4 regions of the Enterobacter cloacae complex sp. HYC074_NIDB genome follow, and region 1 is predicted to be linked to each of the others. Evidence: predicted binding sites of a transcription regulator. Region 1 holds the regulator's gene; each other region holds the start of a gene.

Region 1 (7,510 bases):
CCCACGAGTTCCCGAATGATGCTGCGATCGTTACAAGAAACATGCCAAAAATAAGTTGTTGTTCTGAAAGCAAAACGCCCCGTAATGTCTTGCAGGGCGTGGCGTATTTGACCATCTTTTAGCGAAATTTAACGTTTATCCGCAACCAGACGCAGCGCGTGTTCCAGGACCTCAATATCCGCACCGGCCTTATGCGCGTTCTCGCTGAGATAACGACGCCACTGGCGCGCACCAGGAATGCCCTGGAACAGGCCAAGCATATGGCGGGTAATGTGGCCCAGATACGTACCATGACTCAGCTCGCGCTCAATGTACGGATACATGGCGCGCACTACGGCCACGGGATCGGTGTCAGCACCCTCAACGCCAAAGATTTCCCGGTCAACCGTCGCCAGAATGCCCGGATTCTGATACGCCTCGCGTCCGACCATCACGCCATCCATATGTTCGAGGTGCGCTTTGGCCTCGTCCAGCGACTTAATACCGCCATTGATCGACATGGTCAGGTGTGGGAAGTCGCGTTTCAGCTGGTACACGCGCGGGTAGTCCAGCGGCGGGATCTCGCGGTTTTCTTTCGGGCTGAGGCCTGAGAGCCAGGCTTTACGGGCGTGGATGATAAACATCTCGCATTCACCCTTCCCTGATACCGTGTTGATGAAATCACACAGAAACTCATAGCTGTCCTGGTCGTCTATGCCGATACGGGTTTTGACCGTGACCGGGATAGAGACGACGTCGCGCATCGCTTTGATGCAGTCCGCCACCAGGTGTGCATTTCCCATCAGACACGCGCCGAACATACCGTTTTGCACACGGTCGGACGGGCAACCGACGTTGAGGTTAATCTCGTCATAGCCGCGTTCTTCAGCCAGCTTCGCGCACTGCGCCAGCGCAGCCGGATCGCTGCCACCCAGTTGCAGCGCAACCGGATGCTCCTCTTCGCTGTACGCCAGATAATCGCCCTTGCCATGAATAATTGCGCCGGTAGTGACCATTTCGGTGTACAGCAGCGTATGGCGGGAGAGCTGGCGCAGGAAATAGCGGCAGTGTCTGTCCGTCCAGTCGAGCATTGGCGCAATGGAGAAACGGTGTGCAGGGAAAGCGGTCTGGAATTCTGACGACATGGCGAAGTTTTAAGCATCTGGTGGAAAAGGGGCGCTACTATAGCATAAAGAAAAGCCGGAGGCGCAGCGCCTCCGGTGGACTTTAGAACGTCATGCTCAACTGTGCCCCTGCGCCCCAGGTCTCGTCTTCGCCATAAAGCCCCATCAGGTCAACGTGGACGGCGTTGAACGGCGCGAAACCGACACCGCCGGTAAAGACGTTGCTGTCGTTCCCTTTCATATCCGCACGATAACCGGCGCGTACTGCCAGCCAGCTCAGCGGCGTGACTTCGGCACCGACGCCAACGTACTGGGAGGTGTCTTCGCTTTTAAAGCCCTTGGTTTCGGTCAGATCGCCGTCTGCGGTAAGCGTGACCAGATCGTTATGCCAGGCGGCCCCGGCAGTGACCAGCGGACGGATCTGATAGGTGTCTTTATAACTCACTACCTCTCCCGTGCGTCCGTTGCGAATGCGGATATCTTTGGTATCGATATCGCGCGACATCAGGTTTTGTCCGCTCACACCGACCGTCCAGTTTTCACCGAAATCAGCCGCAATACCGGCATCGACGTTGAAGCCAGTGTCGTCGGTACGGTAGCGGCTGTCGTTCCACTTATTACTGTCGTAATCGTAGATTGAGGTGGTGTAGTTATAGAGCCAGGTTTTTTGCAACTTCGGCGTGACGCCAACGGAAACCGGAACGCCGCCAAGATCGAACTGACGGGCCACCGCAATACCGTAGTCGGACACAATCGCCGCCCGACCAGACGCCGTAGAGTTAAGGTTTTTGGTGATCTGATCGGTACCGTTTAGCGCGGCATCCAGCGCCACACCGGCAGCCACCGCATCGCTTCGTTGTATACCGCGCAGATAATCAATGTCCTGCTGATCGATTGAAGGGCTGACCCGGCCATGGGCATAGCCTTTTGCCATAAAGGCCACGGAAAGAACATCGTTAGGGATACTGACGGCAATCCCCGCCCCTGCGGTGGCGTGTGCGGTCTTGCCTTTCAGGTAGTCCAGTTCATCAGCGAGATCTTTCGCTGCGCCCTGGAACTGATTGATCGAACCTAATGGATTGGTGATAACTTCAATGGGGGTCAGACTATCAACCACATCCTTGTAATGATTGATTTTGTCGTTAATGGTATCAATCTCGTCCTGAAGATTGTCTTCATCGGTCACCTGCACGCCAACGGACGGCAAAATAACCGTCACATCATCCTCGGGCTTAGATTTTGCCAGCAACGCGGGGTTGATTAACGCCCCGCTGCCATAGCTCCCTGCCGCGACACCCGTTCCGCCCATTGCGTCGCTACGCGCTTCCGTCCAGGTATTGGCTGCTCCCGCCTGATTTGCCATAAAAAAGGAGACAGCGATGCTAACCATCGAAAATTTAAAATGTTTTTTCACAGTGTGCTCGTAAATAGTTTGTTATTAGTTAACCCTGTCTGTTATCACCCAAACAGGAACGAACTATTGCTGTGAATAAGTGCAAAAAGACCCGCTATTTCCTTAAGTTAAATTCCATCCCGGCCTGTTGTAATATGTGACGACCATCAATATTTATAGAAGAGGAAATTATTTTCGCCCAGGTTTTCCATCGTGCGGCCCAAAAAACTGAGGCGGATGGTCGACCCAGCGGTCTTCGCGCGTCGCGGCATACACCGGATTGAGCGGATAGTAGATACGGTTATGTTTTTTATTGGCCTCACCCACCACCAGTAAGCGCACCTCTTCATCGGTATTGTTGATAAAGGTGTGACACACGCCCGTCCCGGCTGGAAATCCCACGCTGTCTCCGGGTTCGAGCTTCCATAAATAGCCATTGATCCAGGCCTCAGGGTAACCCTCCAGAACGTAAACAAACTCCTCTTCGTCGCTTTCCGCATGCGGATAAGATGTGCGGCGTCCGGGCGGCAGCCGTTCATGGTGAATACCAATGCGGCCGAGACCCAGTTTGCGGGCCAGCGGCGCGCCAATAGAAAAACGTTCGTTGCTGTCAGGATACGTTGCGTCATCAGCGCCTTCCACGTCCCGCCAGTGCCGAATACAGTCAGGTCTTTTCATTTTGCGATCTCCTGATTTGCGATGCGTCAGGTATAGCACAGCCTGGCGGATCTCGGTGTTTTTAGCAGAACATGATAAAGTGAGAGTTTTCACCCCTTACCACATCCGAGGTGCCCGATGGACAAGTCCACAAAAGAGCTGTTAGCGCAAGCTGAAAAGCTGTGCGCGCAACGCAATGTGCGCCTGACCCCGCAGCGCCTTGAGGTACTGCGTCTGATGAGCCTGCAACAGGGCGCCATCAGCGCCTACGATCTGCTCGATCTGCTGCGTGAAAGCGAGCCGCAGGCAAAACCGCCGACCGTTTATCGGGCGCTGGATTTTCTGCTGGAGCAAGGGTTTGTGCATAAAGTGGAATCAACAAACAGCTATGTGCTGTGCCATCTTTTTGACCAGCCAACTCACACGTCCGCCATGTTTATCTGCGATCGCTGTGGTGTGGTGAAGGAAGAGTGTGCGGAAGGTGTGGAAGATATTATGCATACGCTGGCAGCCAGAATGGGCTTTGCGCTGCGACATAACGTGATTGAAGCCCACGGCTTATGTTCTGCCTGCGTGGAGGTGGAGTCATGCCGTCATCAGGATGACTGTCAGCACGATCACTCTATCCTGGTGAAGAAAAAGCCGCGTTAAAGCCAAAGAAAAAGGCGGCTCAGGGCCGCCCTTGGGGATAGTACCGGTTACCAGCGGTAGTCGTTACGGGTTTCCCAGTCTTTGACTTCGTTTTCCGCCTGATCTTTTTCGTAACCGTAGCGCTCCTGGATTTTACCTACCAGCTGATCGCGCTTACCTTCAATGACGGTCATATCGTCATCTGTCAGCTTACCCCACTGTTCTTTCGCTTTACCTTTGAATTGCTTCCAGTTGCCGCCGATTTCGTCTTTATTCATAATCGTGTCCTCGTGTTAAGCGTCTATGAGTATCGCCCGCTACGTTCTTTTCTGCTGGACGTGATTATTATTGTAGTTAAGGATTCGGTAGTTGTTTTTATATTCGGAATCTTTAACCGTTACGATATATCGTGCGGGGCTGGAAACCAGGTATTGTTTCGCCAGTGACGATGCCAGATAACGGCCAACGAAAGGCCACGCAGTGAGAGAAAGACCGCCAACGCCAGCCACAGACCATGATTGCCGAGATACGGCAGGGTCAGCAGCGTCAGGCCGAACCCCGCCGCCGCGACGGCCATGCTGTTGCGCATCTCCGCCCCTCGCGTCGCACCAATAAACATGCCGTCCAGCAAATAGCACCACACGCCCACCACCGGTAATACTACCTGCCAGAGGATGTAGCGATCGGCCAGCTCACGTAGCGCGGGCAACGAGGTGAGTAGCGCGACAATATGCTCACCAAAACAGGCGTACACCAGAGCAAAGACCAGCGCCACCAGGCCCGCCTGACGACAGGCAGCACGCCAGACCTCACGTAACTGGCCGCTTTCACGCGCGCCATAGGCCTGCCCTGAATGCGCCTCGACGGCGTAAGCAAAACCATCCAGCGCGTAAGCGGTAAAGGTCAGTAACGTCATGAGCACTGCGTTGACTGCGACGATTTCAGGCCCAAGACGCGCACCAAAAACGGTTAAGGCGCCAAAGCAGAGTTGCAGCAGGAGCGAACGGAGCATGATGTCGCGATTAAGCGCCAGCAGCTTACGAATGTTGCCGCGCCAGGCCGATTTCAGCAGATCCAGGGTGATACCGCGCATCGCCAGTACGCGCCAGACCATTCCCAAACCAATTAGCAGCGTACCGTACTCGGCAATCGCCGTGGCCAGCGCCGCGCCCCGGACGTTCATGTGCAGCCCCATCACCAGCCACAGATCGAGCATAATGTTAAGCAGGTTGCCCACCACCAGCAGGATCACCGGCGCGCGGGCGTACTGCACGCCCAGCAGCCAGCCCAGCAGGACCAGGTTTGCCAGTGAAGCGGGCGCGCTGAGCCAGCGAATTTCGAGGAACCGCCGGGCCTGTTCCAGTACGGCATCGCTGCCGCCTACAATATGGAGCGCAAGATCAATCAGCGGCGTACGCAACAGAACGATTAACGCGCCGGCACCGAATGCCAGAATGAGCGGCTGAACCAGCGCACGCGCCAGACGCAGGGGATCTTTTGCACCATACGCCTGGGCCGTCAGGCCCGTCGTACTCATGCGCAGAAAAAGCAGCAGCATAAAGAGAAAGCTGGTCGCCGTTGCGCCGATCGCGACGCCGCCGAGATAAATCGGCGAATCGAGATGCCCGATAACCGCCGTATCCACCAGCCCAAGCAGAGGAACGGTAATATTGGAAAAAATCATCGGTAGCGCAAGACGCCACAACGCCTTATCGGCAGAAGTTAGCAATGCCATGGAAATTACCGGAATCAGAAAACAGGCCAGGCTGTAGAGGAACTACAGCCTGTCAGGAAGAGATTACAGCCATTCACCGTTGCGGATAACGCCGACCGCCAGTCCTTCAATAGAGAAGCTCTGCTCGCGGAGATCCACCACAATCGGGGAGAATTCATTGTTTTCAGGCAGAAGCTGCACGGTATTGCCTTGTTTCTTCAGGCGCTTAACCGTCACTTCATCATCAATGCGCGCCACCACGACTTGCCCGTTACGCACGTCCTGCGTTTTGTGTACCGCCAGCAGATCGCCATCCAGAATACCGATATCTTTCATGGACATTCCGCTAACGCGCAGCAGGAAATCGGCGCTCGGCTTGAACATGCCTGGATCAACCTGATAGTGCCCTTCGATGTGCTGCTGCGCCAGCAGAGGTTCACCTGCCGCTACGCGACCCACCAGCGGAATACCGCTCTCTTCTTCCACCAGCAGACGAATACCGCGTGAGGCGCCGGAAACAATCTCAATCACGCCCTTACGCGCCAGCGCTTTAAGGTGCTCTTCGGCAGCATTAGGAGAACGGAAGCCCAGACGCTGCGCAATTTCTGCACGCGTGGGTGGCATACCCGTCTGGCCGATATGATCCCGAATGAGATCAAACACCTCTTGCTGCCTGGTCGTTAACGCTTTCATACCGCCCCCTGGGTGTATATACAGTTATGCTGTGAGTATATACAGTCAAAGGCGATTTTGGAACCAAAAACTGCACAAAAAACCAGGGACTTAATTATTCCTCGAGGCTCATCGGAAATGCGACCAAAGCAGCGTGACCCAGGTGATCGCCGCAGTGATAATCGCCAGCAGTACGGCAGCGGAACCCATGTCTTTCGCCCGGCCAGACAATTCATGGAATTCCGACCCGATTCGGTCAACAACGGCCTCAATAGCGCTATTAAGAATTTCCACTATCATCACCAGAAAGACAGATCCGATGAGCAGTACGCGGGTGATAGCATCAACATCAAGGAAGCAGGCGATGACAACGGCAACGATTGCAGCAACCGCCTCCTGGCGGAAAGCGGCTTCATTAACCCATGCAGCGCGGAAACCTTTCCATGAATAACCGGCAGCTTTAATGATTCGAGTTAACCCAGTGGTATTATTGGCCATTAAAAGAACCTTTTATGATAAATAGCGTCTGTAACTAAAGCCGCAGCGCGTTTTGCTGCAACCTGAAGTATGACGGGTAACAACAGAAATTTTGCGCGCTTTCTGTTATCCTTGCGCCGCAATTGCATTATTAACCAGAGGCTTTACATCGTTTATGTCCGGCTGGCCACGAATTTACTACAAATTACTTAATTTACCATTAAGCGTCCTGGTAAAAAGTAAGTCTATCCCAGCAGAACCTGCGCTGGAATTAGGGCTCGATACGTCGCGCCCTATTATGTACGTTTTGCCTTATAACTCGAAGGCAGACCTGCTGACGCTTCGCGCTCAATGTCTGGCGCACGATTTACCTGACCCACTTGAACCGCTGGAAGTCGACGGTACGCTGCTGCCACGCTACGTGTTCATCCATGGCGGGCCGCGCGTGTTCACCTATTACACGCCGAAAGAAGAGTCCATTAAGCTGTTCCATGATTACCTCGATCTGCACCGCAGCAACCCCGATCTGGACGTGCAGATGGTGCCGGTGTCGGTGATGTTTGGCCGTCGTCCGGGGCGCGAAAAAGGGGAAGAGAACCCGCCGCTGCGTATGCTCAACGGCATTCAGAAGTTTTTCGCCGTCTCCTGGCTGGGACGCGACAGTTTTGTCCGCTTCTCACCTTCCGTTTCACTGCGCCGCATGGCGGATGAACACGGCACTGACAAAATCATTGCGCAAAAGCTGGCGCGCGTTGCGCGTATGCACTTTGCACGTCAGCGTCTGGCGGCCGTTGGACCACGTCTCCCGGCACGTCAGGATCTGTTCAACAAGCTGCTGGCTTCCAAAGCGATTGCCCGTGCCGT
Region 2 (7,510 bases), 1.8 Mb from region 1:
TCCCTGCATTGCCTACCAGTTCGCCGACGGTAACCACTATCAATGGGAGCTTGTGCAGGATGGGAAGCGAGTGACTCACCGCCCGGAGGGGCAATGGGCCTTTTCCGACAGCTACATGGAGGCCGAAGCGGCCCGGCTGGGACTCGGGCTGGCCTATGTCCCGGTTGAGCTGGTGGCTGACGATCTGGAGCGTGGCACGCTTATACGCGTCTTACAGCGCTACAGCCTGCGGATGGACGGACTGTACCTCTATTATCCACACCGCAACGTATCCCCGGCGCTGAGAGCGGTGATTGATACGCTGAAAATTTAGGGTGCCTCTTCGCTACGGTCTATACAGCCCCTGCGTTTGTGATACGCTACTATTTTATATAGCGCAGCTCAACTAAGGCTCTGAAATGACAAAAATAACGCCAGAATATACGGTAGTTGACTTATCACGTTGGGCAAGAAAGGAACACTTTGAAGTATTTCAGGGCTTTGCTCAATCTACATTTAACCAAACGGTTCAGCTGGACATTACCGTGCTGCTAAAGCATATCAAAGAGGTTGGCTGGAAATTTTATCCTGCGATTATTTCCCTTATATCTCACGTCGTAAACCGGCATCCGGAATTCCGTATGGCCATGAAGGATAATGAGCTTGTAATATGGAATGAGGTGCATCCCAGCTATACCCTTTTCCATAAAGAGACGGAGACGTTTTCATCATTATGGAGTCACTTCGACGGGAATATTCATCACTTTCAGAACGTTTATGCAGAAGACGTTTCTCGCTATGGTGATAATCTTGCCTACTGGCCCAAAGAAGAGTCCCGGGAGAATATATTTTTCATATCTGATATTCCGTGGGTCAGTTTTAGCAGTTTTAACGTCAACGTCGCTAACATGCGGAATTTTTTTGCGCCCATGTTCACGTTTGGAAAATACTATAACCAGGATGAAAAAGTCTTGTTGCCTTTCGCCGTTCAGGTCCATCATTCTGTTTGTGATGGCTTCCATGTAGCCAGGATGATCAACGAGTTGCAAGAGTTATGTGATAATTTACCACACCATTCAGAGGCGCCGAACGTGTGATTCACGTGTTTTTAACATACGTCTGACGAGAGGAAATGCTGTAACCAAATTTTACGCCAGAACAGATTAAAATGTTCAATCGCATTGTTTTCGAGAAGATCGAAATAATGCATGATGAAGCCGCGAGCCGTTTCCGGCCCGCGGCGGCATGACAGGTGATGAGTCGTTCTGACGATCAGGCGGCTTTGACGGCCCGGATTTTTTTGCTGCTATCCGCATCTGATGCTGTTTTATCCGTTGCAGCATTGAGCTCGGGAAGCTTGCTGGTACGCAGGATATGCTGCACGGACTCTTTCTGCTCGGCGAGATAAAGACCTAGGTTCTCCGCCTGCGTTTCATCCATCTGCATTCCGCTTTGCAACAGCCAGTCGGTAAACACTTCTGCCATATCGAGCAGTTTGTCGTGAGCGTCAGCCTCTTTCTTACTGGCAAATGTCATTTTTTCTTCACCTTTTCTTACGACAACAAATTTTGTTTCAACAGCCATTGTGCACCCCCGTATACTGTAATTATATACAGTATAGCAGTTGTGACGTTGTGTTGCAGCAAAAATGTGCGAGCCTGGCCTGCACAACGGGTGGACAAGCCAGGTGCTGTTATCGGTACAGCGTTTTTTCGGCAATCGGGATCAGCAAAGTGGACTGCCATTCCGCCAGCGTCAGCTGGGCAAGTTTACCCAGCGCGGTGTAGAACGGATGGGCCGCGTTTTCAACGAATACGCTAAGGAAACGCGTGCTCCATGGCAGCAGATGCCAGGCAAGAAGCTGGTCGCGTTCTGTTTCGCGACCGTTCTCGGCAAGCCATGCCGCCAGCATCAGCAACGTTCCGAAATGATCTTCAGGCTCATTCTGCTGCATCTCAAAGGCGATATGGTTTTCACGCATCCACTGACGCAACGCGAGGGTCGAATCGCCAAACAGCACTGACTCGCGATCAAGCCAGACCGAGCCCCACGGGGGGGCGGGCAGGGCATACGGGCCAATAAACAGACGCTGCCAGGCGTCTTTCAACGCTTCATCCGATGGGGTCTTAAACATACTGGCGACAGGCAGCAGGTTTTCCTCCGCCAGCGGCCAGTCCTGAACCCAGTCACCTGCGGTCAGGGCACTCACCAGCGGCGCGGTCTGCTCGCTGTCTGGGGCGAAATAAAACAGCGCGCCCAGTACCCGGGCGCTGAACGCGAACGATTCGCGGTGTGAGACATCATTCATTACAACTTTCCTTACTTGCGCGCGGGTAGCCCCGCGCACCTGTGTTAACCTGCAATTGCTAACCCTGCGGTCATATGCAGACCATAAAATAGCCCACGGCCAATCAGTTCACCCAGCACCACCAGAACGACACCTGCAAACAGGCCGAGCGTTTTTGGCTCCTGACGACGAATAAGCGGGCAGATCCAGCAGCCTAAACCCGCCGCCAGCAACGCGATGCGCCACACCTGAAGCGAGCCATAATCTGGCAGCAGGGCGCTGGCCTGCTGGATGGAACTCTGTATCGTCCCCAGCGTATTGCTTTGCAACACGACGACCGCCACGCAGACGATAAGTGCCAGTACGCTGACTGACGCGGCAAGAGTACCTTTGAATGTCACGTTTGCGACGCGCAGCAGCAGCGCGGCCAGCAGAGGACCAGCCAGAACCATCGTCAGGAAGAAGCTCAGCGTGGTGTAACCCGTATACCAGGTCGGGACAGTCTCAATCTGATAGACACGGGTCATCGCCCAGACAAAAACGATGCCCAGGATCTGGCTGACAACCAGCCAGATTTTGCCCAAAGCTGGGGGCATTTTACCGATAACCGACACCAGCCACCAGAAACCGCCCACGGCAAAGAAGATCGAACCCGCCGCGATCTCATTACTCAGCGCTGACGCGCCCACGCGGTTAAGCGAGTTGAAGGCACGCAGCGGGGAGCCAAGATGCAGCACCGAAGCCATAAACCCAATACCCATTACCAGCCAGAGAAAAAACAGGCTGCGCACGATGCGCATTCTGGCCTTGTCATCATTTTCCTTAAGCCAGACGAAGCCCATCACGATTAACGCGCCGGCCACGCACTGCCCGAAAACGGTGAAGATCACCAGCGGCCATTCATGCCATCCACTTCCCATCTCACACCTCCTTCGGGTTTGCCAGGTAGCCGGTGGTGTCCCCCGTCGGACGGCTGTTGGCGTTAGGTTTAATCACAATACTCGGCTTTGTGAAGTGCGCAGACGGCAGCGGCGCGACGGCAGCAAGCTGGCCGTGTTTTTTGCGCAGCTCCTCAATCGGGCCAAAGTCCAGCGCGCGCAGCGGGCAGGATTCGACGCAGATGGGCTTTTTGCCGTCCACCACCCGGCTGTGGCAGCCGTCGCACTTGGTCATGTGGCCTTTGGCGGCATTGTACTGCGGCGCGCCGTACGGGCAGGCCATGTGGCAGTAGCGACAGCCGATGCAGACATCCTCGTCCACCAACACAAAACCGTCGTCGCGCTTGTGCATTGCCCCGCTCGGGCAGACCTTGGTGCAGGCCGGATCTTCGCAGTGGTTGCAGGCAATCGACAGGTAATAGGCGAAGACATTCTGATGCCAGACGCCGTTATCCTCCTGCCAGTCGCCGCCCGCGTATTCATAAATACGACGGAAGCTAACGTCCGGGGTCAGATCTTTGTAATCCTTGCAGGCCAGCTCGCAGGTTTTGCACCCGGTGCAGCGGCTGGAATCAATAAAAAATCCATACTGGGTTGTCATCGGTTAATCCTTATGCCTTCTCGATCTGCACCAGGTTCGTGTGCTGCGGGTTGCCTTTCGCCAGCGGTGACGGGCGGTGCGTGGTCAGGGTATTGATGCAGGAGCCGTGATCGACACGATCGCCGTTCATGTTGGCGTCATGCCAGGCGCCCTGGCCCATCGCGCTTACGCCGGGCATGATGCGCGGGGTGACTTTCGCAGCAATGCGCACTTCGCCGCGGTCGTTGAAGACGCGCACCATATCCCCATTTTTGATACCTCGTTGCTCTGCATCCACAGGGTTAAGCCACACCTCCTGGCGACAGGCGGCCTGGAGCACATCTACGTTGCCGTAACTGGAGTGGGTACGGGCTTTAAAGTGGAAACCGAACAATTGCAGCGGGAATTTGCTGCGCTCGGGCGCGTCCCAGCCTTCAAAGGTTGAGGTATAGACCGGCAGCGGGGTGATGGTTTCGTCTTTTTGCAGTTCCCAGGTTGCCGCAATATCCGCCAGCTTGCTGGAGTAGATCTCGATTTTGCCCGACGGGGTTTTCAGCGGATTGGCATCCGGATCGTCACGGAATTTTTTATAGGCCACAAAATGTCCATTTGGATCTTTGCGCTTATAAATACCCATTTTTTTCAGCGCGTCGTAGGACGGCAGCAGCGGATCTTTGGCGACCATTTTGGCGTACAGGTAGCGCAGCCACTGCTCCTGCGTACGGCCTTCGGTGAATTTCTGATGGATATCCGGTCCGAGGCGTTTCGCCACTTCGCTCATGATCCAGTAAATGGGCTTGCGCTCGAACTTCGGGGCGGTAACCGGCTGGAGGAAAATCAGGTATCCCATGTTGCCGGCGTAATCGTTGGGGATGATATCTTCCTGCTCGACGGTCATCAGATCCGGCAGAACAATATCGGCATACTTCGCAGACGAGGTCATGAAGTTATCAATGACGACGATCGTTTCGCACTTGCTCTCATCCTGCAAAATGTCGTGAGTTTTGTTGATATCGGAGTGCTGGTTGATGATGGTATTACCCGCGTAGTTCCAGATGAACTTGATCGGCACATCGAGCTTATCTTTGCCGCGTACGCCGTCGCGCAGGGCGGTCATCTCCGGTCCACGCACGATGGCATCCGTCCAGCTGAAGCAGGAGATTTGCGTTTTCACCGGATTTTCCGGCAGCGGCATGCGTTCGATGGTGATGGTGTAGGTCGATTCGCGTGCGCCGCTGTTACCGCCGTTAATGCCGACGTTGCCGGTCAGGATCGGCAGCATGGCGATGGCGCGGGACGTTTGCTCCCCGTTTGCCTGACGCTGCGGGCCCCAGCCCTGGCAAATGTAGGCCGGTTTCGCCGAACCGATTTCACGGGCCAGCTTAATGATGCGTTCGGCAGGGATGCCCGTTATGCGAGACGCCCAATCCGGAGTTTTCGCGGTTTTGTCATCACCCTGGCCGAGAATATAGGCTTTGTAATGACCATTAGCCGGTGCGCCTTCCGGCAGGGTTTTTTCGTCATAACCCACGCAGTATTTATCGAGGAAAGGTTGATCGACGAGGTTTTCATTAATCAGCACCCACGCAATACCTGCCACCAGTGCGGCATCGGTACCCGGACGAATCGGGATCCACTCGTCTTCACGCCCTGCGGCAGTGTCGGTATAACGCGGATCGATAACGATCATCCGCGCGTTTGACCGTTCGCGCGCCTGCTCAAGGTAGTATGTGATCCCGCCGCCGCTCATGCGCGTTTCCGCCGGATTATTGCCGAACATCACCACCAGTTTGGTGTTTTCGATATCCGATGTGCTGTTGCCGTCGTTGCTGCCGTAGGTGTAGGGCATTGCGCAGGCGATCTGCGCGGTGCTGTAGGTGCCGTAGTGGCTGAGGAAGCCGCCGTAGCAGTTCATCAGGCGCGCGACCAGCGAGGCGTAAGGGGAGGAACGGGTGATGTTGCCGCCTACAATTCCGGAGGAGTAGTTAATGTAGACCGCTTCGTTGCCGTATTTTCGACCACGCTTTTCAGACTCGCGGCGATGGTGTCCAGCGCTTCTTCCCAGGTGATACGCTCAAACTTGCCTTCTCCGCGTTTGCCCACGCGTTTCATCGGATAGTTCAGACGGTCTGGGTGATTGATGCGACGGCGAATTGAACGGCCTCGCAGGCAGGCGCGAACCTGATGGTTGCCGTAAACATCCTCGCCGGTATTATCCGTTTCAACCCAATAGACTTCGTCATCGCGAACGTGCAGACGCAGCGCGCAGCGGCTACCGCAGTTTACCGAGCAGGCGCCCCAGACGACTTTATCTTCTGCGGGCTGAATAGCGGACTGCACAGCGGCGGCGGCGCTTTTCAGACCAAAAGGTAATGCGATCCCACCGGCGGCAAGCGCCAGAGATCCTATGGCAGTAGATTTAACCAGAGTTCGACGGCTTATCCCGCCGTGATGTTCAACTTCGGACATGACTCACCCCATCATTGTTAATAATTATTTTCACCCGTGACTACAACCGGGCTAATGATGGGGGGAGTGTTACTTATTTAGAGGTATTAAATATTAATCCTCGTCAAATCAGGGGAATTGAGTGGGAAAATCATTGCGGCTCAGCGGGCGCATTCTCCTGCGTACCTGCGCCGCTCACCGGGTAGTTGCCGCTACTGGTGCGGGTGTACAAAATTTTGAAAGTATCGTTGGCACAATGCCCAACGACCTGCGCATCCGGCTGATCGGCCTGATCGTTCGGGACGATGTTCAGGGTAAAGCCAGACTCCGGTACGCCGTTGTTGATAATCTTCTGCTGAATGTCGCTTTTCACGCGCTCGCAGGAATCCGGGGCCGCAAGAAGAGCGGGTGAAGCACTCATTAACAGCAGGGCGGTAATCCAGGGTAACCGTTTCATCTGTAGCTCCTTTTCACTGTGTAGACTGTAAGCATAGCAGGGCTAGGGTAAGCTTTTGTTTTTGGGTCTGTCTTTCTGAATTGTCCTGGAGCCCTGCCTGCGTCATAAAATAAATTGCGAATAATGGTGCTGATTGTCTACCAGATAAGAAGGCAGGGTGCGTTTTGATACCTCTTGCCTGACCAGTTTTCGGTCTCGTCCCCATATATCTTCGGCGTTGGTGATAACCTTCATAATATGTTCCGGGTTATTGAATTCCGGCAGATCGTATTCGGTATGAGAAATGGTAGACATTTTTTCGGAAATTCTTTCTGGGGTCATTACCCAGGAGAAATGCCAGCCGCCATCTTTCACAATCTTATTATTGATTTTTAGCCAGTTCCATTTAAACCATGACCAGTTTTTATCTTTGCGCGCACGCTTCCAGTTTCGGAAAGATTCAGGCTCACCGTGGAAGAAATGCTTAAGGTTGTAATAGGACGTCGCGCGCGGCAAGGTACATTTTCTCGGCGTACCATCCGTGTTGTGAACCTGGAGATTAAACTGATAGTTGAATACGTTTTGATGAATAGTCGTGCAGAGCGCGCGCGGATTAATGGCCCTGACCGTGTCGGGAGAGAAGATTTCGTCAACGTCTGACACCAGAATCAGATCGTCGTCTGCCGCGTCTTTTAACCCGTTCATAATGGAGTTGCGAAGCGCTGCTTCATTTGCCCATGCATCAACCTGGTTATTATCCGCCCGGTTTAAAATAGGCTGCGCGTCAAAAGGCACGTAAATGATTTTGTCTTTGAATTTGGCAAACTTCGTAATATCGAAAT
Region 3 (7,510 bases), on a different replicon from region 1:
AATACGCACGCTTTCAGGCATACCTGCTTTCGTCATTTTGTTCAGCGCTCGTACCAGGGCCATAGCCTCTGCAACCTGACCATCGTAGTCACGCAGTGTCAGTGAACCTCCGAACAGCTGTTTTACCCGGTACATCGCCGTTTCCGCTATCGAGCGACGGTTATAATCTGTTGTCCATTTCCACCGCGCATTACTCCCGGTCAGCCGCTGATTCGCAACAGCACGGTTACGGTCTGCATATTCACCGGGCCAGTAACCCGCGCCTTTTCGGGGCGGGATAAGCGCGCTGATTTTCTTACGCCGCAGTTCATCGTGACAGAGTTGGGTGTCGTAAGCGCCGTCTGCCGATGCTGCCCTGATTTTTCTGTGAGTCTGCCGGATAAGACCCGGGAAGGCTTCTGAGTCCGTCACATTGTTCAGCGACAGGTTTGCACAGATGATTTCATGTGTGTTGCTGTCAACTGCCAGATGCAACTTTCGCCATATACGACGGCGTTCTTTGCCGTGTTTTTTGACTTTCCATTCGCCTTCACCAAAGACCTTCAGCCCGGTGGAATCAATCACCAGATGCGCGATTTCACCTCGGGTGAACGTTTTGAAACTGACATTAACCGACTTTGCGCGCCTGCTGACACTGGTGTAATCCGGGCAGCGCAACGGAACATTCATCAGTGTAAAAATGGAATCAATAAAACCCTGTGCAGCCCGCAGGGTCAACCTGAACACGCGTTTAATGACCAGAACGGTGGTGATGGCGAGATCAGAATAGCGCTGAGGTCTTCCCCGTGATGAAGGCGTTGCCGACTCATACCAGGCCTGAATAGCTTCATCATCCAGCCAGAAAGTTATGGAGCCATGGTTGATGAGGGCTTTATTGTAGGTGGGCCAGTTGGTTATTTTGAACTTTTGCTTTGCCACGGAACGGTCTGCGTTGTCGGGAAGATGCGTGATCTGATCCTTCAACTCAGCAAAAGTTCGATTTATTCAACAAAGCCGTCTGTGTTGTAAAATGGCGCCGAAAGCCCGGCGTAGCCGGTTGCCGGGCTATAAATTCTGCCACCCTACCCCCTGCCCTGATTAGCCTTAACTCGCGAACAGCAATGAAGAAGTCAAAGTAATCCCTTTTAACCCCGGTGAGCGGGCTTTACGGCGTTTACGACGTAAAGGGCGTGATTTCCGGGGCCTAAGCGGCGGCAGCTTGCTGCTGACGCTTAGGGGGATGTTCATCAACTATTTCAGCGACACCAGGGAACTTAACACGGTAGCTGCAAAGCCCTAATCCCGCTCACCGCCACGCAGCTGCCGTACGTCCCCCACGGGGGTGCGCAGTGCTGCGCGCGGGAACGGCGGCCCGTCTGCGGGACGCGGCGCCGTACTGCGCGTTAGCGGCCGCACGCGGCCGGTTACGGGGGACACTCCGCCATACGACCAGCGACCCGCTGAGCTGCACAATCCACAGATAACACAAGCTACATACATGTCGATATGGGAATCGGCCCACCTTGCCGGGCGCCGGTGCCGTGTGGAAATCCGCCCACCTTGCCGCGCGCCGGTGCCGTGTGGGAATCCGCCCACCTTGCCGCGCGCCGGTGCCGTGTGGGAATCCGCCCACCTTACCGGGCGCCGGTGCCGTGTGGGAATCCGCCCACCTTGCCGGGCGCCGGTGCCGTGTGGGAATCCGCCCACCTTACCGGGCGCCGGTGCCGTGTGGAAATCCGCCCACCTTGCCGCGCGCCGGTGCCGTGTGGGAATCCGCCCACCTTACCGGGCGCCGGTGCTGTGTGGAAATCCGCCCATCTTCATGACAAAAATTTGTCAAATGACAGGCTCATGTGTGCTGATTTATGTCAGACGGGATTTTGCTTATCAATTATTGAGAACAGAAATTTTCCTGAATCATCAATACTATACTTAGCAAGTAAAGGTGTTTTCTCATTTATCTGCTTGAGTGCAGGATCAAGGAAAGATCGTTTCAACTCTGCCAAGTTCTTCTGCTGGGATTCCGGTAAGACGAAACGGTCATTTAACCAAGCATGAGTAGTAACCCATAAGCCTGAAGATTTGAATTGAGCAAGACTTTCATAAAGGCGGATCGTCCGGGGATTTCGAAGACTGCCACAATCGCGGAGCGAGTAGGTGGTGAACTGGTTGGTAATGACTCCAACTTACTGATAGTGTTTTATGTTCAGATAATGCCCGATGACTTTGTCATGCAGCGCCACCGATTTTGAGAACGACAGTGACTTCCTGCCCAGCCTTGCCAGATGCTGCCTCAGATTCTGGTTATGCCGCTCAATTCGCTGCGTATATCGCTTGCTGATAACGTGCAGTTCTCCCTTCAGGCGGGATTCATAAAGCGGCCAGCCATCCGTCATCCATACCACGACCTCAAAGGCCGACAGCAGGCCCAGAAGACGCTCCAGCGTGGACAACGTGCGCCACAACCGTCCTCCGTATCCTGTCATACGCGTAAAACAACCAGCGCTGGCGTGATTTAGCGCCGACATAACCCCACTGTTCGTCCATTTCCGCGCAAACAATGACGTCACTGCCCGGTTGTATGCGTGAGGTTACCGACTGCGGTCTGAGTTTTTTAAGTGACGTAAAATCGTGTTGAGGCCAACGCCCATAATGCGGGCGGTTGCCCGGCATCCAACGCCATTCATGGCCATATCAATGATTTTCTGGTGCGTACCGGGCTGAGAGGCGGTGTAAGTGAACTGTAGTTGCCATGTTTTACGGCAGTGAGAGCAGAGATAGCGCTGATGTCCGGCAGTGCTTTTGCCGTTACGCACCACGCCTTCAGTAGCTGAGCAGGAGGGACAACTGATGGAGATGGAAGCCACTGGAGCACCTCAAAGACACCATCGTACACTAAATCAGTAAGTTGGCACCATTACCCGGCAGGCGATCTGGATTATCGTCACGCTGTTAAATATGTCGCGGTAGGGATACCCGTTACCGGATACCCCCCGCACAGATCCCGGCGTGCGCGATTTACGCACCGGGCTCCTGCCTCGGGTGTCTGGCGGTGAACCGCTCCACAGGCCATGGATGAAGAACCCGAACCCTTGGTAGCCATGCGGCTGCCAGTTTGTTTGCTTTCGTCCAGGTCGTATCATCCTTCTGGCTCCTGCGCCTGAGCGCCCGGCGCCAGAGGTTTGTTACGTGTGTCCTGAACTTCTGCATGGTGGGGAAGTTGCCCGGTACCGAGTGATAGTTCAGGTATCCCTGAACCACTCTCCTGAGCCATTTTCCCTGTTCGGGGATTGAGTAATGCCAGCGCCTTCGCAGACCGTCTTTGATGGCTTTCAGAGTTGCCGTCATCCGATCCCGGCGGGTCTTTCGTATCAGCATGAACCTGCCGTTGCGATCTTTCCCGCTGATGTGCGTGAACCCGAGGAAGTTGAACGTTTCTGGTTTGCCTTTTCCCCTGATGGCACGGTTTTCGGCAGCGAAGCGGCCGAACTCCATCAGACGGGTTTTCTCCGGGTGAACCGTGAGTCCGAACTCCCTCAGTCTGCGCTGCATGGCTATACGGAAGCGCCGGGCATCGTATCGTTTGTCGAACCCGATGACGATGTCATCGGCGTATCTGACCATTACCACATTGCCTGTGGCATAGCGACGTCGCCACTGATGCGCCCACAGATCGAAGACGTAGTGGAGGTATATGTTTGCCAGCAGCGGTGAGATGACCGCACCCTGTGGGGTGCCTTCCTCCGTTGCTCGCCATTGACCCTCCTCCGACGTCCCGGCAGTGAGCCACTTACGTATGAGCCTGATTACCCTCCGGTCGCCGATCCGATGCTCTGTGAACCTGATCAGCCATTCGTGGCTCACCCTGTCAAAGAACTGTCTGATGTCGGCATCCAGTACCCAGTTTACGTTAGTGCGTACCAGCCCTGTGGCCAGTGCGTCCAGTGCATCGTGCTGGCTTCGCCCGGGTCTGAACCCGTATGAGAACCCCATAAAGTCGTTTTCATAGACTGCGTTCAGGATTTTCACCAGCGCATACTGGACGATCTTGTCCTCCAGCGAGGCGATGCCGAGCGGGCGTTGTTTTCCATCCGCTTTTGGGATGTAGTGACGCCTGCCGGGCTGCGCCCTGTAGCTGCCCTGATGTAGCCTCCGGTGCAGATCTGTTATGTTGTTCTTCATGTTTCCGGCGTAGTCCATCCACCTGATGCCATCCACTCCGGCGGCCGCTTTCCTGCTCAGGGAGAGGAATGCGGCTTCCAGTGCTTCGACTGTCAGCAGGTGGAACAATGCTGTAAACCGTTCTTTCTTCCGCTGCTTCGCAGCTTCCCGCACGCGTGACAGCCTCTGTGACATGCTTTCCCGGCTCTGTGTCCGGCGCATGTGTGGCTGTTCCACGTTCCCCTTGGCCCCGCTCCTTCGCTCCACTGACTCCGCTCCTTTCGGGTTGTTCGCCTGCTTCGCCGCTACTATGAGCGAGTCCGACTTCTCCTCTCCGTACATCACCGGCTATGACTCCTCGTCTTCCCGGTGCGGGCCATCTCCGACACTGGCAGATGGTCAGAGGGGAGATCTCCCGGTTCCCGCGTAGAGATCGTATTGACATGCCAGGGTCTCAGACCCCGCCGGGTCCATGTGGCACTCGCAGTATCGCACCCTATGATGTTGCCTTCCGTTAACAGTACAACGTCGGCACCCGGTAATTTAATATACATTTCGTGGCTCAATGGCTGGCCTGTCAACACCCCTGTCAACGCTTCGCCCCATACCTCGCGGTATGCAACGCATGACTCGGGGACCTTGTGGATTGCTGGTCCTTCAATGGTCGGGGACTTTCACCCCTTGATCTCTACCGGTCTCCCGGCGCACACTGTATGTATAACCAGTAAAATTAGAGTGTCAGGAGGAAAGATGAAACTACAACTTTTCAGCACCGGGAAAGAACTCCCGCCACAGGCCCATCCATTGTTTGCCGATCTGGCCAGCTGCGGTTTTCCCAGCCCTGCTGCTGACTATGTCGAGTCCGATCTGGATCTCCATGATTACTGCATACGGCATCCGAGCGCGACGTACTACCTGCGTGCCAGCGGAGACAGCATGGCCGACGGCAGTCTGTACAATGGCGATCTGCTGGTTGTGGACAGTGCTGAAAAGCCGCGGCACGGCGATATCGTTGTCGCCAGCATGCAGGGGGAGTTTACGGTGAAACGGCTTCTGCTGACGCCGCGACTGACGCTGCAGCCCATGAATGCCTCCTGGTCGCCGATTTATCCTGATCCCGACGAGCTGGATATCTTTGGCGTCGTCACGCATATCATCCACCGCCCGAGGGAGATGTACTGATGTTTGCCCTGGCCGATGTGAACAGCTTCTATGCCAGCTGTGAACGTGTTTTCCGCCCGGATTTGAAAGGAAAGCCGATAGTCGTCCTGAGCAACAACGACGGGAATGTAATCGCTCGCAGTGCCGAGGCGAAGCCCTGGATCAAAATGGGAACTCCGTGGTTTCAGATAAAAAACGAAAGATACCCGGAAAAAATATATGCGTTTTCAAGTAATTATGAACTTTACGCCTCGATATCGGCGCGCGTGATGAACTGCCTGGAGGAACTGGCCCCCAGGGTGGAACAGTATTCAATTGATGAGATGTTCCTCGACCTGACCGGCGTGGAGCACTGTATGGGGCTTGAGGACTTCGCCCGGCAGCTGCGTCAGCAGGTGTATGACTGTACCCGCCTGACCATTGGCGTGGGCGCCGGACCAACGAAAACCCTCGCAAAATCAGCCCAGTGGGCCTCAAAAGAGTGGAAACAGTTTCATGGCGTACTCGCTCTGACCAGGGGAAATCCGCAAAGGACGCGGAAACTGCTTTCACTGCAGCCGGTTGAAGAAATCTGGGGGGTGGGTAACCGTATTGCACGCAAGCTAAATGTGCTGGGCATAAAAACCGCGCTCGATCTGGCTCTGACGAACCCGGCCTTCATCCGCAAAAATTTTTCTGTCGTCCTTGAGCGAACGGTACGGGAACTGAACGGGGAAAGCTGCCTTTCGCTTGAGGAAGCCCCTCCGACGAAACAGCAAATTGTCTGCAGCCGCAGTTTTGGCGTGAAGATCACGGAGTACGAGTCACTCCGTCAGGCTATCTGTCAGCACGCAGAGCGGGCCTCTGAAAAACTGCGTAAAGAGCACCAGTATTGCCGGCATATTTCCGTTTTCATCAAAACGTCTCCGTTCGCCATTAAAGAGCCTTACTACGGCAACGTGGCTACGGAAAAACTTCTTACACCCACTCAGGACACCAGGGACATCATTGCAGCCGCTACAACGGCTCTGGAGCGTATCTGGAGGGATGGGCACCGGTATGCCAAAGCCGGAGTTATGCTGAATGACTTCACCGGCTCCGGAGTTTCGCAGCTGCAACTGTTCGACGAACGCCCGCCACGCCCTCACAGTGCTGAGCTGATGAGGGTTCTGGACGGGATCAACAACTCAGGGCTGGGTAAAGTATGGTTTGCGGGGCGGGGTATGGCCCCGGAATGGCAGATGAAACGGGAGATGCTTTCTCCTGCTTATACGACACGATGGTCAGATATTCCTGCAGCGAAACTGGCGTGAAACTATGGCGATTTCACCGTGAAATTCTCAACCTAAACTGCCTAATTACAATAAGTTAGATGTGAAATCGCCATGGCGAAATTATTGACTCAAATTTCTGTCAAGGACTTCGTTGATAGCCTTGTCCAGTTCATCCTGAATCACTTTTGACATACGGCTAAACTCATAAGTCAGCGTGCGCCCTTTCACACGCTTACGCGCGAACTTGTCCTTTTCTTCAAAAGACCAGAGTGGGGAAACCACTGACTTTTCCTTGGGAGATGGATCTATCAATGCCTGAGATGCCTGAGAAATCAGCTTCAGAATACTGGCTTTCTGTTCGTCTTCTGGTCGCTCGCCATCACTCAAAATTGCATCGAGCTGAGCTGATACAGACTGAATGAGTTCTTCAGGCGTTAATCCCTTTTCACCGAGTTTTTCATTAACTTCTAAAAGAAGTTTATAATCACTAAACGATAGCTCCGACTGAACCGGGAACAGAGAAATTAAGTCTTGCGGTACGGCCGCCGCCTGCAGCGCCCTGGTAACTTTAGCCTGAGATAATCCCTCCAGTTCAGCAATTTCCTTTTGATTAAATCCGGACTCTTTAAGAGCGATCAATCTCAGACCAATCTCCCGAAGATTATGTTCTTTAGCTGTCTGGATATCTTTAGCCAGTTGGCGAGCTTCATCAGCTGATAAATGTTCTTCGGTAACCATTACATCAAGGCCTGTACGGACAAAAATTGCTGAGGCTCGCCGTCTTGAACCATCCAGTATCTCAATCCTTTCACTTTGCTTAATACCAATACAGGGAAAGAACTGCTGAAACTTAATCGTCTGGATAATGGATTTCAGAGACTCCCTGGTCAGTGCAAGTTGATCTCTTCCATTGTTTTCCTGGTTTACGAAGGTCTTACTTTCAACTTCAGATGCAG
Region 4 (7,510 bases), 580 kb from region 1:
AGGTGCGACATATTATTTCAACAAAAATATGTCTGCGTTTGTTGATTATAAGATCAACCAGATTGATGACGATAATAAACTGGGCGTAAGCAGCGATGATATCGTTGCGCTGGGCATGACCTACCAGTTCTGATGTTGTGGTAATAAATAAACCGGCGCTGAGCCGGTTTTTTTGTGCCCGGTGACGCTGTGCTTACCGGGCGTACGGGATAGTACATTTTTCAGACCGAGTAAGGCGTAGCCGCCACCCGGCGCTGGGACATCATCAGGCTCTCAGTTTCACCGCTTCGCTGGAAAAATCGTCCGCAGGCTCCAGCTTCAGATCCAATGTTGCCAGCAGGTCGCGAGCTCTGCCGTGAAATTCTTTTAGCGTATGCTCCAGGCGATCGATCACTTCCTGATCTTTGATGCTCGTCGCCTGCCAGTGCCCGTCTTTATTAAACAGGCCAAACTGATAGGTATAGGTAAAACGGTTTTCCTGTGCTTCCATTTCCATCCACCAGCCCCAGAACTCACGTTTTTCGGGTGCAGGCTTCACGTTGACGCAAACAGCCAGGCAGTCGAAAAAAAAGCGATTCTCTTCACACTGCTCTTCTCGAATATACGGGCCAAGAGCCATGAACTTCTTAATCAGTCTACTTTTCGGGTGTCCACTCGGTAACGTCATTGCGATCTCCTTTTGTGAAGCACTGTTTTACCAAACCAACGAAATTTAGCAAACTATTAACACAATCTCTGCGTGATCCAGCGTGTGATCTCTTTCAGCGCTTTGTCAAAATTCTGGTACACCGGGCTGAAGGGCACCTCCAGCAATTTACCATCAGAAGATGACGACGTGATTAAGCGTGACTCCTCTTCCGGGCTAAACGGATCGTTCTTCCAGAAACCGGACATCATCGGGGTTGGGCAGCGGCGGCCGAGTAAGCCCTGCGTTTTTAATGAATAACGATTAAGTTCAATGCGCAACGCTTCGTCTGAAGCATCATGCATGCCAAGTCGGCTCGCCAGTACGTCCAGATACATCTCAGGAACGCTACCCTGACGCGCAGGATCGCTTAACAGAGCATGCACCACCGGACCAAGACAGGCGACGGCCTTCAGGCGTGAAGATTCAAGGTAGGCAAGCCGTACCGCGACGTTAGCGCCGAAGCGGAAGCCAAACGCGCCAACCCGGGTGTGATCAACCCAGGGGATATTCTCCAGCGCTTTTAATGCATGCTGGTGCAGCAGGCTGGAGTCTTGCGTAAGTTTCCATTTGGATGAAAAACCAATGGAAGGCATATCAAGCGTCAGCATGGCGATTCCGTTTGGGGCAAAGTAGCGCTCATACAGGCTGTAATAGTCAATTTGTAACGAGTCCAGTCCACCGCACATCAGAACCGTCGGGAACGGCCCTTCCCCCTCCGGCATATGCAGGAATCCGGTCACCGGGCTGCCGCCGGGAATGGCGAACTCAATTTCACGCATCCGGCCAGGCAACCGCTGCGCAGCCTCTTCATAAGCCCGGTTTGCCAGCGCCTGCGCCTGCTCTGCCAGTTCGTCGCCTTTAAGATGCGGATATGCAGCGATGCTGTAAAGGTTTGCCGCATGCAGCCAGTGCTTGCCGCTGAGAGTGGCATCTTCTTCCTGGCTCGCTTTTTGCTGCCAGAGCATGGCCTGCTTTGACCATTCGTAGATCCAGTTTCCACCACGGTAGCCCACTACCGTATCGTAGAGATCGCTGTCGGTACGCTCGGACTCGCTCATCACGATACGCGCCTGCACGTCGAGGATTTCACGCGGATCGATGCCGCGCCAGATCCACATCAGGCGGTTAATCATTCGATACCAGTGGGGCACGTTTTTACCGTCTAACGCTGACTGAACGGCAGGCATTGTCCCCGGATTAAACCGACGCACCAGCGTCGACGTTTCAGGGTGCTTGAAACGGGGTTTGAAGAGAGTTTCGGTGAGATTCGCCTGCGTCATTGCGTTGCCTCCATGGATACGTCATATGAAGACCATTGTAACGCGTGGCAGGGTAAAAAGAACAACGCCCGGCATAACCGGGCGTGTAAAGTTACGTACTGAAATTAACGGCCAGAGATAGGCGGTACGAAGACCACGCCCATATCCCATGGCTGTTCAATCCAGGTATCCTGCGGGATATCAATGACGTAATCATCAACCAGTGGGCGACCCGCTGGTTTCGCGAAGATAGTGACGAAGTGCGCTTTTGGATACATTTCGCGGATAGCCACCGCAGTACCGCCGGTATCCACCAGATCGTCGATAACGATAAAGCCTTCACCGTCGCCTTCCGCGCGTTTCAGCACTTTCAGTTCGCGCTGGTTGTCGTGATCGTAGCTGGAGATACAGACGGTATCGACATGACGAATACCCAGCTCACGTGCCAGCAGCGCCCCCGGTACCAGACCGCCACGGCTGACGGCAATAATGCCTTTCCACTGTTCGGAAGGCATCAGACGCGCAGCCAGTTTGCGTGCGTGAATCTGCAACATGTCCCAGGTGACGACGTATTTTTCGCTCATGTGAAGTGTCCCAGCCTGTTTATATACGGCTTAAAAAAAATGAGGGTGAACCAGGTTGCGCGAGATTATAGAGATCTGACGCACTAAAAACCAGTGTTACGCGCCATGAGCCTGAGTTTTTACATGCTTAATGCTACCAGCCACGGGAGAAAGTGGTATTCTCAGTTGCATCTCGCAAGCCTGACTTGTGGTAACGATTAACCTGCTAACCCTGTGACCTGCAACATTGTTTTGCAGCGCAACGACAAGGAGACCTATCGTGTCTGAACTGTCTCAATTATCTCCACAGCCGCTGTGGGATATTTTTGCCAAAATCTGCTCCATTCCGCACCCTTCCTATCACGAAGAACAGCTTGCCGAACATATTATGGGCTGGGCAAAGGAAAAAGGTCTGCACGCTGAACGCGACCAGGTTGGCAATATTCTTATCCGCAAACCTGCCACCGCAGGTATGGAAAACCGTAAGCCAGTGGTATTGCAGGCGCACCTGGACATGGTTCCGCAGAAAAACAACGACACCGTTCACGACTTCACAAAAGACCCGATTCAGCCGTACATCGACGGCGAGTGGGTGAAGGCGCGGGGCACGACCCTGGGCGCAGATAACGGCATTGGTATGGCTTCCGCGCTGGCCGTGCTGGCTGACGACAGCGTTGAACACGGTCCGCTGGAAGTGCTGCTGACCATGACTGAAGAAGCGGGCATGGATGGCGCGTTCGGTCTCCAGGCAAACTGGCTGCAAGCGGACATTCTGATCAACACCGACTCCGAAGAAGAAGGTGAGATCTACATGGGCTGCGCGGGCGGGATCGATTTTATCTCTACCCTGCCGCTGTCCCGCGAAGCGATCCCTGCCGGATTCGAGACCTTTAAGCTGACGCTGAAAGGGCTGAAAGGCGGTCACTCCGGCGGTGATATTCACCTGGGCCTGGGCAACGCCAACAAACTGCTGGCGCGTTTCCTGGCGGGCCATGCCGCTGAACTGGATCTGCGTCTGGTGGACTTCAACGGCGGTACTCTGCGTAACGCGATCCCTCGCGAAGCCTTCGCTACCTTGGCAGTGCCTGCGTCGAAAGCGGACGAACTGAAAAAACTCTCAAGCGTGTATCTGGAGATCCTGAAAAACGAACTGTCTGCAAAAGAGAAAAACCTGACGGTGGTGCTGGAGTCCGTTACGACGGATAAAGCCGCGCTGACCGCACAGTCTCGTGACACGTTTGTCCAGCTGCTGAACGCAACGCCAAACGGCGTTATTCGCAACTCTGACGTGGCGAAAGGCGTGGTGGAAACCTCCCTGAACGTGGGCGTGGTGACCATGGGTGACGACAGCGCAGAGATCATCTGCCTGATCCGTTCCCTGATCGACAGCGGAAAAGAGTACGTTGTGAGCATGCTGGAATCTCTGGGTACCCTGGCGGGCGCGAAAACGTCTGCAAAAGGCAGCTACCCGGGCTGGCAGCCGGATGCAAGTTCTCCGGTCATGGCACTGGTGCGTGAAACTTATCAGCGACTGTTCAACAGCACCCCGAACATTCAGGTTATTCACGCGGGTCTGGAGTGTGGTCTGTTCAAGAAACCGTATCCGGATATGGACATGGTCTCCATTGGGCCGACCATCACGGGTCCACACTCCCCGGATGAACAGGTTCATATTGAAAGCGTCGGTCACTACTGGACGCTGCTGACTGAGCTGCTGAAAGCAATCCCTGCGAAGTAATTCGTCGTCTGTTGCCCGGTGGCGCTACGCTTACCGGGCCTACAATTAGCGTAATCTACAGCCCCAACACCAGCTGACGCTCCAGCTGCGGATCCAGCAAGGTGACGTGCAGCCCCACCAGCCTCACCCCTCGCCCGCCCCGCCGTTCTTCCCATGCCTTTTTTGCCGTCGCGATAAGATCCTCTTTGTTGAGGCGTGGCCAGACGTGTTCCTGCGTCGTCTGCTGAAAATCGTTAAATTTCAGTTTGATGCCCTGCCGGGCAATAAGCAGATCCGGTTTGACCTTCAGTAAGCGTCGTTCAAGTTCAGGATAGAGTTGTTCCGTAATAATGGTTTCACATTCGGTCCAGTCATGGATATCTTCGCTCAGCGTGCGTTCAACGCCGACCGATTTACGCAGCCGTTCGTTGTTCACATCCCGGTCATCAATGCCCTGACTGCGTTCCCACAGTACGCGGCCAAACTTGCCAAAACGCTTAAGCAGCAGCGCCAGATCGCTGCGCTGAACGTCTTCGCAGGTGCGTAGCCCCATACTTTCCAGCTTCGCGGCGGAGACTTTGCCCACTCCGGGGATTTTGCTGAGCGGCAGCGTCTTTAAAAACGCCGAAACCTCTTCCGGAGTGATAACGTACTGGCCGTTGGGCTTATTTAAATCGGAGGCGATTTTGGCGAGAAATTTGACCGGCGCGACACCCGCCGATGCCGTCAGGTTCAGCTCGTTAAAAATAGTCTGGCGGATCTCCTGCGCCATCAGGGTGGCGGAGCCGTGGCAGTGCACGCTGTGGGTGACATCAAGATAGGCTTCATCCAGCGATAACGGTTCGATAAGTGAAGTGTAGCGGGAAAAGATCTCCCGAATGTGGCTCGATGCTTCTTTATAGGCATCAAAACGTCCGGGCAAAAGAGTGAGATGCGGGCACAGTTTCAGCGCCATCGCTGTCGGCATGGCGCTGCGCACGCCGTATTTGCGAGCAGGATAGTTGGCGGTGCTGATGACACCGCGCTGTACCCGGCTGCCGCCAATGGCAATGGGAATATCCCGCAGCGCCGGGTTGTCACGCATCTCCACTGCGGCAAAAAAGCAGTCCATATCGACATGGATTATTTTGCGCATAGTAAGCCCTCACTCGTTACTGGATAAGTATACAGTAAACAAATGAGGGTTGAGAAGTGTGCATGGGAATTGTCGGGTGGCGGCGTTGCCTTACCCGACCAGGAAGACTAAATAATGCGTTGCTGCTCGCGAGCCATCCGCTTTTTCCGCGCATCGCACGGTTCCGGACAATCGCACACTTTTTCCATTCCGATGGAAGAGATGCCTCCGCAACTGCCCTGAATGCTTTTACGCTTGATGATCCAGCCTAAGGACATGCCGAAGATCACCAGCACAAACACCGCAAAGGTCGCCAGAAAGGTCAGCATAATCAGCCTCCGAAATCATCGAGCATGATGTTCTCATCTTCCACGCCAAGATCTTTTAGCATCTTAATCACGGCCGCGTTCATCATTGGTGGACCACACATATAGAACTCGCAGTCTTCCGGTGCCGGGTGCTGTTTGAGGTAATTTTCATACAGCACGTTGTGGATGAAGCCCGTATAGCCTGTCCAATTATCTTCCGGCTGCGGATCGGATAACGCCACATGGAAGGTAAAGTTAGGGTTATCACGTGCCAGTTGTTCAAACTCATCGTCATAGAACATTTCGCGCAGTGAACGCGCTCCGTACCAGAAGCTGATCTTGCGCTTGCTGCCAAGTCGTTTGAGCTGGTCAAAGATATGCGAACGCATCGGCGCCATACCCGCTCCGCCGCCGATAAAGACCATCTCCGCGTCAGTATCTTTGGCAAAGAATTCGCCGAACGGGCCGGAAATCGTCACTTTGTCGCCAGGCTTGAGGGACCAGATATAGGATGACATGACGCCAGGGGGGGCATCAGGCACATTCGGTGGCGGCGTGGCGATACGCACGTTGAGCATAATAATGCCCTTCTCTTCCGGGTAGTTAGCCATGGAATAGGCGCGGAGCGCGGGCTCTTTTACCTCGGAAACAAAGCGGAAGAGGTTAAATTTATCCCAGTCGGCCCGGTACTCTTCGGGCACGTCGAAGTCAGCATACGCGACGGTGTGTGCCGGACATTCAATCTGGATATACCCACCCGCACGGAACGGGACGCTCTCCCCTTCAGGGACACGCAGCTTGAGCTCTTTAATGAACGTGGCTTTGTTATCGTTAGAGATAACTTCGCACTCCCATTTTTTCACGCCGAAGATCTCCTCCGGCAGCTCAATCTTCATGTTCTGGCGCACAGCGACCTGGCACGCCAGACGGCATCCCTCTTTCGCTTCACGCTTCGTAATATGCGACAGTTCCGTTGGCAGAATATCACCGCCGCCCTCTTTCACCGTCACACGGCACTGGCCACAGGAGCCACCGCCGCCACAGGCAGACGAGACAAAAATCCCGTTGCCGGAGAGCGTGTTAAGCAGCTTATCCCCTGCCGGGGTACGGATCTGATTCTGCGGATCGTCATTGATATCAATGATCACATCCCCGGAATTGACCAGCTTCGCACGCGCCGCCAGGATCAGCCCTGACAGCACCAGTACTATCAGCGTGAACATCACCACGCCAAGAATAATTTCCATTTGTTAGCCCTTATAGCTGCACACCGGAGAAGGACATAAAGCCCAACGCCATCAGGCCGGTGGTGATAAAGGTGATCCCTAAGCCACGAAGCCCCGCAGGTACGTTGGCATATTTCATTTTTTCACGGATCCCCGCCATGGTAACAATCGCCAGCATCCAGCCGATACCGGAACCGAAGCCATACACAACCGATTCACTGAAGTTGTAATCACGCTGAACCATAAAGGAAACACCGCCAAAAATGGCGCAGTTCACGGCGATCAGCGGCAGGAAGATCCCCAGCGCGTTGTACAGCGACGGGAAGTATTTATCGAGGATCATCTCCAGGACCTGAACAAGCGCCGCAATCACTCCGATAAAGGTGATGAAGTTCAGGAAGCTAAGATCAACCCCCTCCACCAGCGCGCCATCGCGCAGCACGAAGTTGAATACCAGGTTGTTAATCGGAACGGAAAGCCCCAGCACAACGGTAACTGCCACGCCCAGACCAAATGCCGTCGATACCTTTTTAGAAACGGCAAGGAACGTACACATGCCCAGGAAGAAAGCGAGCGCCATGTTTTCAACAAACACCGCGCGCACAAATAAACTCAGGTAATGAGCCATTGTCGGT

What was found. Region 1 encodes LexA, which represses DNA repair genes until DNA is damaged. Its sites were predicted from a motif close to TNCTGTATGTACATACAGNA; they were not measured.
Region 2: a site for LexA is predicted at 1,578-1,597, ahead of O1724_RS10945 (YebG family protein). Genes of this name have one in related genera too.
Region 3: a site for LexA is predicted at 4,848-4,867, ahead of umuD (translesion error-prone DNA polymerase V autoproteolytic subunit). Genes of this name have one in related genera too.
Region 4: a site for LexA is predicted at 5,380-5,399, ahead of dinB (DNA polymerase IV). Genes of this name have one in related genera too.

Annotation. Positions count from the first base shown of each region.
Region 1 covers NZ_CP114214.1:393,032-400,541, reverse strand. Annotated here, with positions in the region: gene dusA (tRNA dihydrouridine(20/20a) synthase DusA) at 129-1,124, opposite strand; gene O1724_RS01940 (conjugal transfer protein TraF) at 1,207-2,493, opposite strand; gene O1724_RS01935 (cupin domain-containing protein) at 2,686-3,174, opposite strand; gene zur (zinc uptake transcriptional repressor Zur) at 3,292-3,804, shown strand; gene O1724_RS01925 (CsbD family protein) at 3,852-4,061, opposite strand; gene dinF (MATE family efflux transporter DinF) at 4,181-5,518, opposite strand; gene lexA (transcriptional repressor LexA) at 5,582-6,190, opposite strand; gene O1724_RS01910 (diacylglycerol kinase) at 6,299-6,667, opposite strand; gene plsB (glycerol-3-phosphate 1-O-acyltransferase PlsB) at 6,822-7,510, shown strand, end outside.
Region 2 covers NZ_CP114214.1:2,205,416-2,212,925, forward strand. Annotated here, with positions in the region: partial or broken gene O1724_RS10935 (LysR substrate-binding domain-containing protein) at 1-313, shown strand, start outside; gene catA (type A chloramphenicol O-acetyltransferase) at 399-1,076, shown strand; gene O1724_RS10945 (YebG family protein) at 1,252-1,563, opposite strand; gene dmsD (Tat proofreading chaperone DmsD) at 1,673-2,287, opposite strand; gene O1724_RS10955 (dimethyl sulfoxide reductase anchor subunit family protein) at 2,332-3,186, opposite strand; gene O1724_RS10960 (DMSO/selenate family reductase complex B subunit) at 3,188-3,805, opposite strand; partial or broken gene ynfE (selenate/tellurate reductase subunit YnfE) at 3,816-6,253, opposite strand; gene O1724_RS10970 (DUF1161 domain-containing protein) at 6,384-6,689, opposite strand; gene O1724_RS10975 (glycosyltransferase family 17 protein) at 6,792-7,510, opposite strand, start outside.
Region 3 covers NZ_CP114215.1:39,043-46,552, forward strand. Annotated here, with positions in the region: gene O1724_RS23380 (IS5 family transposase) at 1-963, opposite strand, end outside; partial or broken gene O1724_RS23385 (replication initiation protein) at 1,848-2,156, opposite strand; partial or broken gene O1724_RS23390 (IS1 family transposase) at 2,166-2,846, opposite strand; gene ltrA (group II intron reverse transcriptase/maturase) at 2,998-4,485, opposite strand; gene umuD (translesion error-prone DNA polymerase V autoproteolytic subunit) at 4,891-5,322, shown strand; gene O1724_RS23405 (Y-family DNA polymerase) at 5,322-6,593, shown strand; gene O1724_RS23410 (ParB family protein) at 6,675-7,510, opposite strand, start outside.
Region 4 covers NZ_CP114214.1:975,684-983,193, reverse strand. Annotated here, with positions in the region: gene phoE (phosphoporin PhoE) at 1-133, shown strand, start outside; gene crl (sigma factor-binding protein Crl) at 266-667, opposite strand; gene frsA (esterase FrsA) at 724-1,968, opposite strand; gene gpt (xanthine phosphoribosyltransferase) at 2,073-2,531, opposite strand; gene pepD (cytosol nonspecific dipeptidase) at 2,791-4,248, shown strand; gene dinB (DNA polymerase IV) at 4,304-5,362, opposite strand; gene nqrM ((Na+)-NQR maturation NqrM) at 5,470-5,670, opposite strand; gene nqrF (NADH:ubiquinone reductase (Na(+)-transporting) subunit F) at 5,673-6,896, opposite strand; gene nqrE (NADH:ubiquinone reductase (Na(+)-transporting) subunit E) at 6,907-7,503, opposite strand; gene O1724_RS04665 (NADH:ubiquinone reductase (Na(+)-transporting) subunit D) at 7,510-7,510, opposite strand, start outside.